2 regions of the Erwinia sp. L03-1 genome follow, and region 1 is predicted to be linked to the other one. Evidence: predicted binding sites of a transcription regulator. Region 1 holds the regulator's gene; the other holds the start of a gene.

Region 1 (3,413 bases):
CACCCGCCTTAAGGCCAAAAAAACGCTCGCGCCGCAGCCTGTATCGTCCCACTCCCGGAAATCTGGCCTCAGGCACAAAGCCGCTTTGCAGGCCAGTCTGGGTAAAAAGCATTATGGTCACCGTCGTGGCAAATCCGTCGAGCAGGGTGAAGAACTGACCGCCGAGGTACTTAGCGCCCCACTAAAAATGAGCAAGGCACACCGGGCGCGTTATCAAAAAGCGCGTCAGACGGCGATGAACAAGCTGATGGGCCAGCTGGGTAAACCCTACCAGTGGGGCGGAACATCGCCTAAAACGGGCTTCGACTGTAGCGGCCTGGTGTGGTATGCCTACAAGGATCTGGTTAAGTTTAAGATCCCCCGCACCGCCAATGAGATGTATCACCTGCGCGATGCGGCGAACATCAAACGCGGCGAGCTGGAGAAAGGCGACCTTGTTTTCTTCCGCATTAACGGACGCGGCACAGCGGATCACGTAGGCGTTTATCTTGGCGGCGGGAAATTTATTCAGTCGCCTCGTACCGGAAAAGATATTCAGGTTAGCGCGCTGGCTGATGAATACTGGCAAAGTCACTACATCGGCGCACGTCGGGTGATGACACCCAGAACGATCCGCTAATCTCCGCGTCGCGTAGTGAATATAAAAAGGCCGATCTGACGATCGGCCTTTTTTTTTAGTGCATGACGGCGGTAAAGCTGAAAATAATAATCATTAACAGCGCGCTAACGGTGGTTAGCAGAGACAATTTCAGATCGGTGTCCACAGATACTCCTTTATACCCTTACAGTTTGTGTCACCATCAATTTTCCCACACCCGGCGGTAAAAATCTCGTTTTCTCTGCTCAGCCTTGTTAGAATTCCATTTCGTTGCGCAACGGGTTGCGTTCGCGGTCTGCAACCGACGCAACAGGCCTGGCTGACTGCCCCCTTTTCCTTACTGACGCCACCGAATATTCATAAAAAACGGCGACGGATTTTGCCGTTTCAGGCAATCGTTTAACAATATACTTATCAGCAAGTTGCGGTAAGTACAGGAGTAGTGATTTCATGGCAACAATCAAAGATGTGGCTAAACGCGCCGGGGTGTCGACCACCACGGTGTCCCACGTCATTAATAAAACGCGCTTTGTGGCCGAAGCCACGCGGGAAGCAGTATGGACTGCCATCCGCGAACTGCATTATTCGCCAAGTGCGGTCGCCCGCAGTCTCAAGGTTAATCACACCCGGACCATCGGCCTGCTGGCAACGTCCAGCGAGGCACCCTACTTTGCCGAGATTATTGAAGCCGTGGAGAACAGCTGCTTTGCCAGCGGTTACACCCTGATTCTGGGCAATGCGCACAACGATCTGGTCAAACAGCAGGCGTATCTGTCAATGATGGCGCAAAAGCGCGTCGATGGCCTGCTGGTGATGTGCTCCGAGTATCCTGATGAACTGATCCAGATGCTTGAAGATAACCGAAATATTCCTATGGTCGTCATGGACTGGAGCGAGTCACGCGGTGATTTTACGGATACGGTGCTGGATAACGCCTTTGAGGGCGGTTATCTGGTAGGCCGCTATCTGATTGAGCGCGGCCATCGCGATATTGGCGTCATTCCCGGTCAGCTGGAGCGTAACACCGGCGGTGGCCGTCATGCCGGTTTTCTAAAGGCGCTATCCGAAGCGGGGATCACCCTGCGCGATGAGTGGCTGGTACAGGGTGATTTCGAACCCGAATCTGGCTATCGTGCCATGCAGCAAATTTTATCCCAGAAGCAGCGGCCTACCGCCGTATTCTGCGGCGGCGATATTATGGCGATGGGGGCGATTTGTGCCGCTGATGAGATGGGTCTGCGCGTTCCCCAGGATATCTCGGTCATCGGCTATGATAACGTGCGCAACGCGCGCTACTTCACCCCGGCCCTGACCACCGTTCACCAGCCAAAAGAGAGGCTGGGCGAAACGGCCTTTGAAATGCTGCTGGATCGTATTACCAGCAAGCGTGAGGAGCCACAGACGATTGAAGTTCATCCCAGCCTGATCGAGCGTCGTTCAGTGGCGGATGGTCCCTTTGTAGACTATCGCCGCTAACGCCATTAGCCGCCTGCTCATTCCTCTGCCCCCTCGTTCAGCCACTCATTATTGAGCGTCCCGGTGTCGCCAAGATAGTCGAGCAGCCAGCCCAGCGCGGGGCTGGCCTGCTGCTGCGACCAGCTGACGCAGCAGGGGCTGTCGGGGAATGTCGCGGTAAGCACAAGTTCAGTTAATGCGCCGCTGCTCAGCAGCGGACGGGCAAAATGTCCTGGCACCATTCCGACGCAAAGCCCGCCCAGCAGGCAGTCCGCAGCGCTCTCCCAATCGGGCACCACCAGCCGACGCTGATTATCCAGCGTCCAGGTAGTGCGCTTGGGCAGCGCGCGGGATGTGTCTTCCAGCGTCAGAGAGGGCCATTCGCGGATGGCTTCCTCGCTGACCGGTCCTGAGATTTCTGTCAAAGGATGGCGGGCGCTAACCACACAGCGCCAGTTCAGCGCGCCCATATTGCGAAAGGCAAAGCGCCCGCCAACGGGTATTGCCTGAGTTGCGCCAATCGCTACATCTACCCGGCCATCCGCCAGCGCATCCCACACGCCATTAAACACCTCCGGGGAAAGGTGTAATTCCATATCCGGGAAATGACGGTAGAAATCGACAACCAGCTGCCGGGTGCGCTGGGGTTTCACTATCCTGTCTACGGCGATATTTAGCTGCCCGCGCCAGCCGTTTGCTACCTGCTGGCACTGACGCCGGGTGGCAAGCATTTTTTTGATTACGCTCCGCCCCTCCTGAATGAAGTAGCGTCCCGCCTCGGTCAGTTCGACATCGCGATGACGGCGTGTAAACAGCGGAACGGCCAGCCACTCTTCCAGCTGACGTACGGTATAGCTGATAGCGGAGGGGACCCGGTGCAGCTCAGCAGCCGCGGCGGTAAAGCTGCCGTTTCGGGCAACGGCATCAATCACTTCGAGGGAATGTTCTGACCACATTTTTTGCCTGCAAATTTTTTGAACGCAATGGACAAATATTAGCGTTTCACAACGACTCTGGCACGCATTTACACTCTGCGCCGTTATATTCTTCTGAAATTAAGAGCAAAAAAATGCCTGCAAAACTTTTTACCCTTTACCTGGCGCTGCTTAGCGTCATCGGCTTTCTGGCCACCGATATGTATCTGCCTGCCTTTACGCTGATGCAGCAGGATCTGCAAACCGACGCGGGAGCGATCGGTGCCAGCCTGAGTCTCTTTCTGGCGGGCTTTGCCTGTGCGCAGCTGATATGGGGCCCTCTCTCCGATCGAATCGGCCGTCGTCCGGTGCTGCTAATGGGTCTGAGCCTGTTTGCCATCAGCTGTGCCGGAATGTGGTGGGTGCACAATGCCACCCTGCTGCTG
Region 2 (3,413 bases), 770 kb from region 1:
ACGGTATTTATAGCTTCCTTATTGAACAAAGGCTGAATCATATCATTTCCTCGCAAAACCCTGCCTGATTTTATAAGAAAACCGACCGGGAACACCGTTACCTGTCTTTAACGCAGGTTTAAATTAATTCAGAAGACACCATCATTAAGTGAGTGGGTTTTATAACGTTATAAAAAAATATCCCTGTGTGTTGGCAATTAAAAATATCGGATCACTGATTTTGTTTGGCTCTAAGATAAATTTTCTTTAGCAAAAATGATAGCTCTACTTAAGTACAGTTAGTGGCGTTTTTTTAACCCTGTCACTCGTACGGTAAGATGCAGTCTGCGGATCAGCCCGCAGGCTGCATCTGATTCTTCTTGCCTGAACTTAACCCTCTAACCTCTCAATCGCCCAGGCTATCCCACTGGCGTACTCTTCCGGCAGCAGCGGCACCAGGTTATGCAGTGCCACCTGTAGCGATTTCACGCTGACATCGTTCAGATTGAGATGTCCAACCTTCCGGCCCGCGCGAACCTCTTTTTCGTACCAGTGCAGATGCACCAGCGGCAGATCTAACCACTGCACATTAACCCCGGTGCCGATCAAATTGATCATTACTGACGGCGTGCTGACCACCGGCTTCGGCAGAGGGAGGTTCAGGATTGCGCGCAGATGCAGCTCGAACTGGCTGATGGAGGCGCCGTTTTGCGTCCAGTGCCCGCTGTTATGCACGCGCGGGGCCAGTTCATTGATCAGCAGACCTTCCGGCACCACAAAGCACTCCATCGCCATCACGCCGACATAGTTCAGCTCATGCATAATGGCCGACAGCATCGTTTCTGCCTGCTGCTGCCGGGCCTTATCCGGCTCCGGCAACGCCACGCTGGTGCGCAGAATGCCGTCCTGATGAAGGTTATGCGTCAGCGGATAAAAAACCGTACTGCCATCAGATGCCCGGGCACCAACCAGCGACACTTCGCCGGAGAAGTTAATGCCCTGTTCCACAATGCATTCACCGTAGCCGTCAGCGGGCAGCGCATCGGTTTCGCCCTGGCGTAAACGCCACTGGCCCCGGCCATCGTAGCCGCCGGTGCGGCGCTTAACGATCGCCAGCTCGCCCAGAGTCGCAAAAATTTGCGGCCACTCGCTGGCTTCGGCCAGCAGCTGCCAGGGCGCAGTGGCCAGGCCCAGCCGATCGAGGAGCTGTTTTTGCGTCAGCCGATCTGCCAGCAGCGGAAAGATATCGCGGTTAACAAAAGCAGTATGGCTGGCCAGCTCGCGCGTCAGCGCCGTTTCCGGCCAGCGTTCAATCTCAGCGGTGATCACGCTCTGCTGAATGGGCAGCGCTTCTGGCTCGGCGTCAAGGCCAACAGGATAGACAGCAATGCCCAGCGGCTCCCCGGCCTGACGCAGCATGCGCCCCAGCTGTCCATTACCCAGTACGCAGACCGGCTTCATGGGTTCACCTGTGGGTCTGGATTATTTAGCACCTCGTCGGTCTGGCTTTTGCGCCAGTCGGCGAGGCGTGTAGCCAGGCCTGCATCATGCAGCGCCAGGATCTGCGCAGCCAGCAGCGCTGCGTTTGCCGCGCCCGCCTTGCCGATGGCCAGCGTACCGACCGGGATACCGCGCGGCATCTGCACAATGGAGTAAAGGCTGTCGACGCCGCTCAGGGCTGCACTTTGTACCGGAACGCCGAGGACCGGCACCAGCGTCTTCGCGGCCAGCATACCCGGAAGATGGGCCGCCCCGCCCGCACCGGCAATAATCACCTGAAAGCCATTTTCCTGCGCCTGTTCGGCAAAGCTAAAGAGCTTGTCCGGCGTGCGGTGGGCCGAAACGACTTCGCAGTGAAAAGGGACGGCCAGGCTGGTGAGAATTTCCGCAGCAAGCTGCATGGTTGCCCAGTCACTTTTGGAACCCATAACAATAGCAATGCGGGCCGATGCGGCGTTGGAAGACATGCGGGTCTGACTCCTGTGATTGTACATACGTCATCGGAAGGCCTGCACCTGCTTGAGCGGGCCGCCGGATGGGAAGGGCTGAGAGAATAACATGACTGGAGGGCAAGGAAAACGGTTGCGTATGCCCTTCATCCGCAAAAAAACTGCATTTAACCGCCTAAAAGGGGAAAGCGATCAATGCCGTTTCATCGGGGCTGACGCGGATCATCGAGCCTTCGGTGTGCCATGCGCCCAGCACCAGACGCTCGGCGGGCTGGCCGTTAACCTCGAGCTGATGAACGGCGGGTCGGTGGGTATGGCCATGTATCAGGCACTGCACCTGATGATGCGACATTGACTCGCTGACCGCAGCGGAATTGACGTCCATAATCGCGACATCTTTACTGCTGTTAGCCTGTTTACTGCCGGATCGCATACGCGCGGCAATCCGCTGGCGCAGAGAGAGGGGGAGGGCAAGGAACAGTTTTTGCAGCCAGCGCTGATGAACCCGGCGGCGAAACTGCTGGTAGCCTGCATCGTCAGTGCAGAGCGTGTCACCATGCATAATCAGAATGCGTTTACCGTACAGTTCCAGCACCGTCTCCTGGGGCAGGAGCGTCATGCCGCAGGCGGCGGCAAAGCGCTTACCCAGCAGGAAATCACGGTTGCCATGAATAAAGTAGCTGGGAATGTCACGCTGCTTTAGCGCGTTAAGGGCAAGGGCGATTTCTGCATGCAGCGGCTGAGGGTCGTCGTCGCCGATCCAGGCTTCAAACAGATCGCCGAGAATATATAACGCATCGGCGTGGAAAGCTTCACGGCGCAAAAAAGCAAGAAAACCGGCAGTGATTGCCGGTTCTTCAGTGCAGAGATGCAAATCTGCGATAAACAGCGTGCAGGACATTATTCGCTAACGATCACGTTCTGAATGATAACGTCTTCTTTTGGCACGTCCTGATGCATACCGCTGCGACCGGTGGCAACGGCTTTGATCTTCTCAACCACATCCATACCTTCAACCACTTCTGCAAATACGCAGTAACCCCAGCCCTGCAGGCTTTCGTCGCGGAAGTTCAGGAAGTCGTTATCCGCCACGTTGATAAAAAACTGCGCGGTCGCGGAGTGAGGAGCCTGAGTACGGGCCATGGCCAGCGTACCTTTGGTGTTCTTCAGACCGTTGCTGGCTTCGTTGCGGATCTCTTCTTTGGTATCTTTCTGCTTCATGCCCGGTTCGAAACCGCCGCCCTGAACCATAAAGCCGTTGATAACGCGGTGAAAGATGGTGTTGTTATAAAAACCTTCACGGCAGTATTCCAGGAAGTTTTTAACGGTAGCTGGCGCTTTGTCATCAAAGGTTTTGATAACGATATCGCCATGATTAGTCTGGAAAGTAACCATATTATCATCCTGTAGAAATTGAAGTATTTATCGGTAAGCAAGTGCCGGTGCCCTCAGGGCATTCGCACGCTTTTGGCAGACCGCTTTTAT

The links. Region 1 encodes PurR, which represses purine synthesis genes. Its sites were predicted from a motif close to CANGCAAACGTTTGCNTG; they were not measured.
Region 2: the regulator PurR is predicted to act here: its motif matches at 2,051-2,068, upstream of purE (5-(carboxyamino)imidazole ribonucleotide mutase).

The regions. Positions count from the first base shown of each region.
Region 1 is NZ_CM178762.1:2,538,513-2,541,925, forward strand. Features, by position in the region: gene AC4PCC_RS11705 (C40 family peptidase) at 1-619, shown strand, start outside; gene cydH (cytochrome bd-I oxidase subunit CydH) at 675-764, opposite strand; gene purR (HTH-type transcriptional repressor PurR) at 1,049-2,074, shown strand; gene punR (DNA-binding transcriptional activator PunR) at 2,092-3,009, opposite strand; gene punC (purine nucleoside transporter PunC) at 3,123-3,413, shown strand, end outside.
Region 2 is NZ_CM178762.1:3,311,726-3,315,138, reverse strand. Features, by position in the region: gene AC4PCC_RS15340 (LuxR family transcriptional regulator) at 1-41, opposite strand, end outside; gene purK (5-(carboxyamino)imidazole ribonucleotide synthase) at 370-1,440, opposite strand; gene purE (5-(carboxyamino)imidazole ribonucleotide mutase) at 1,437-1,946, opposite strand; gene lpxH (UDP-2,3-diacylglucosamine diphosphatase) at 2,104-2,829, opposite strand; gene ppiB (peptidylprolyl isomerase B) at 2,829-3,323, opposite strand.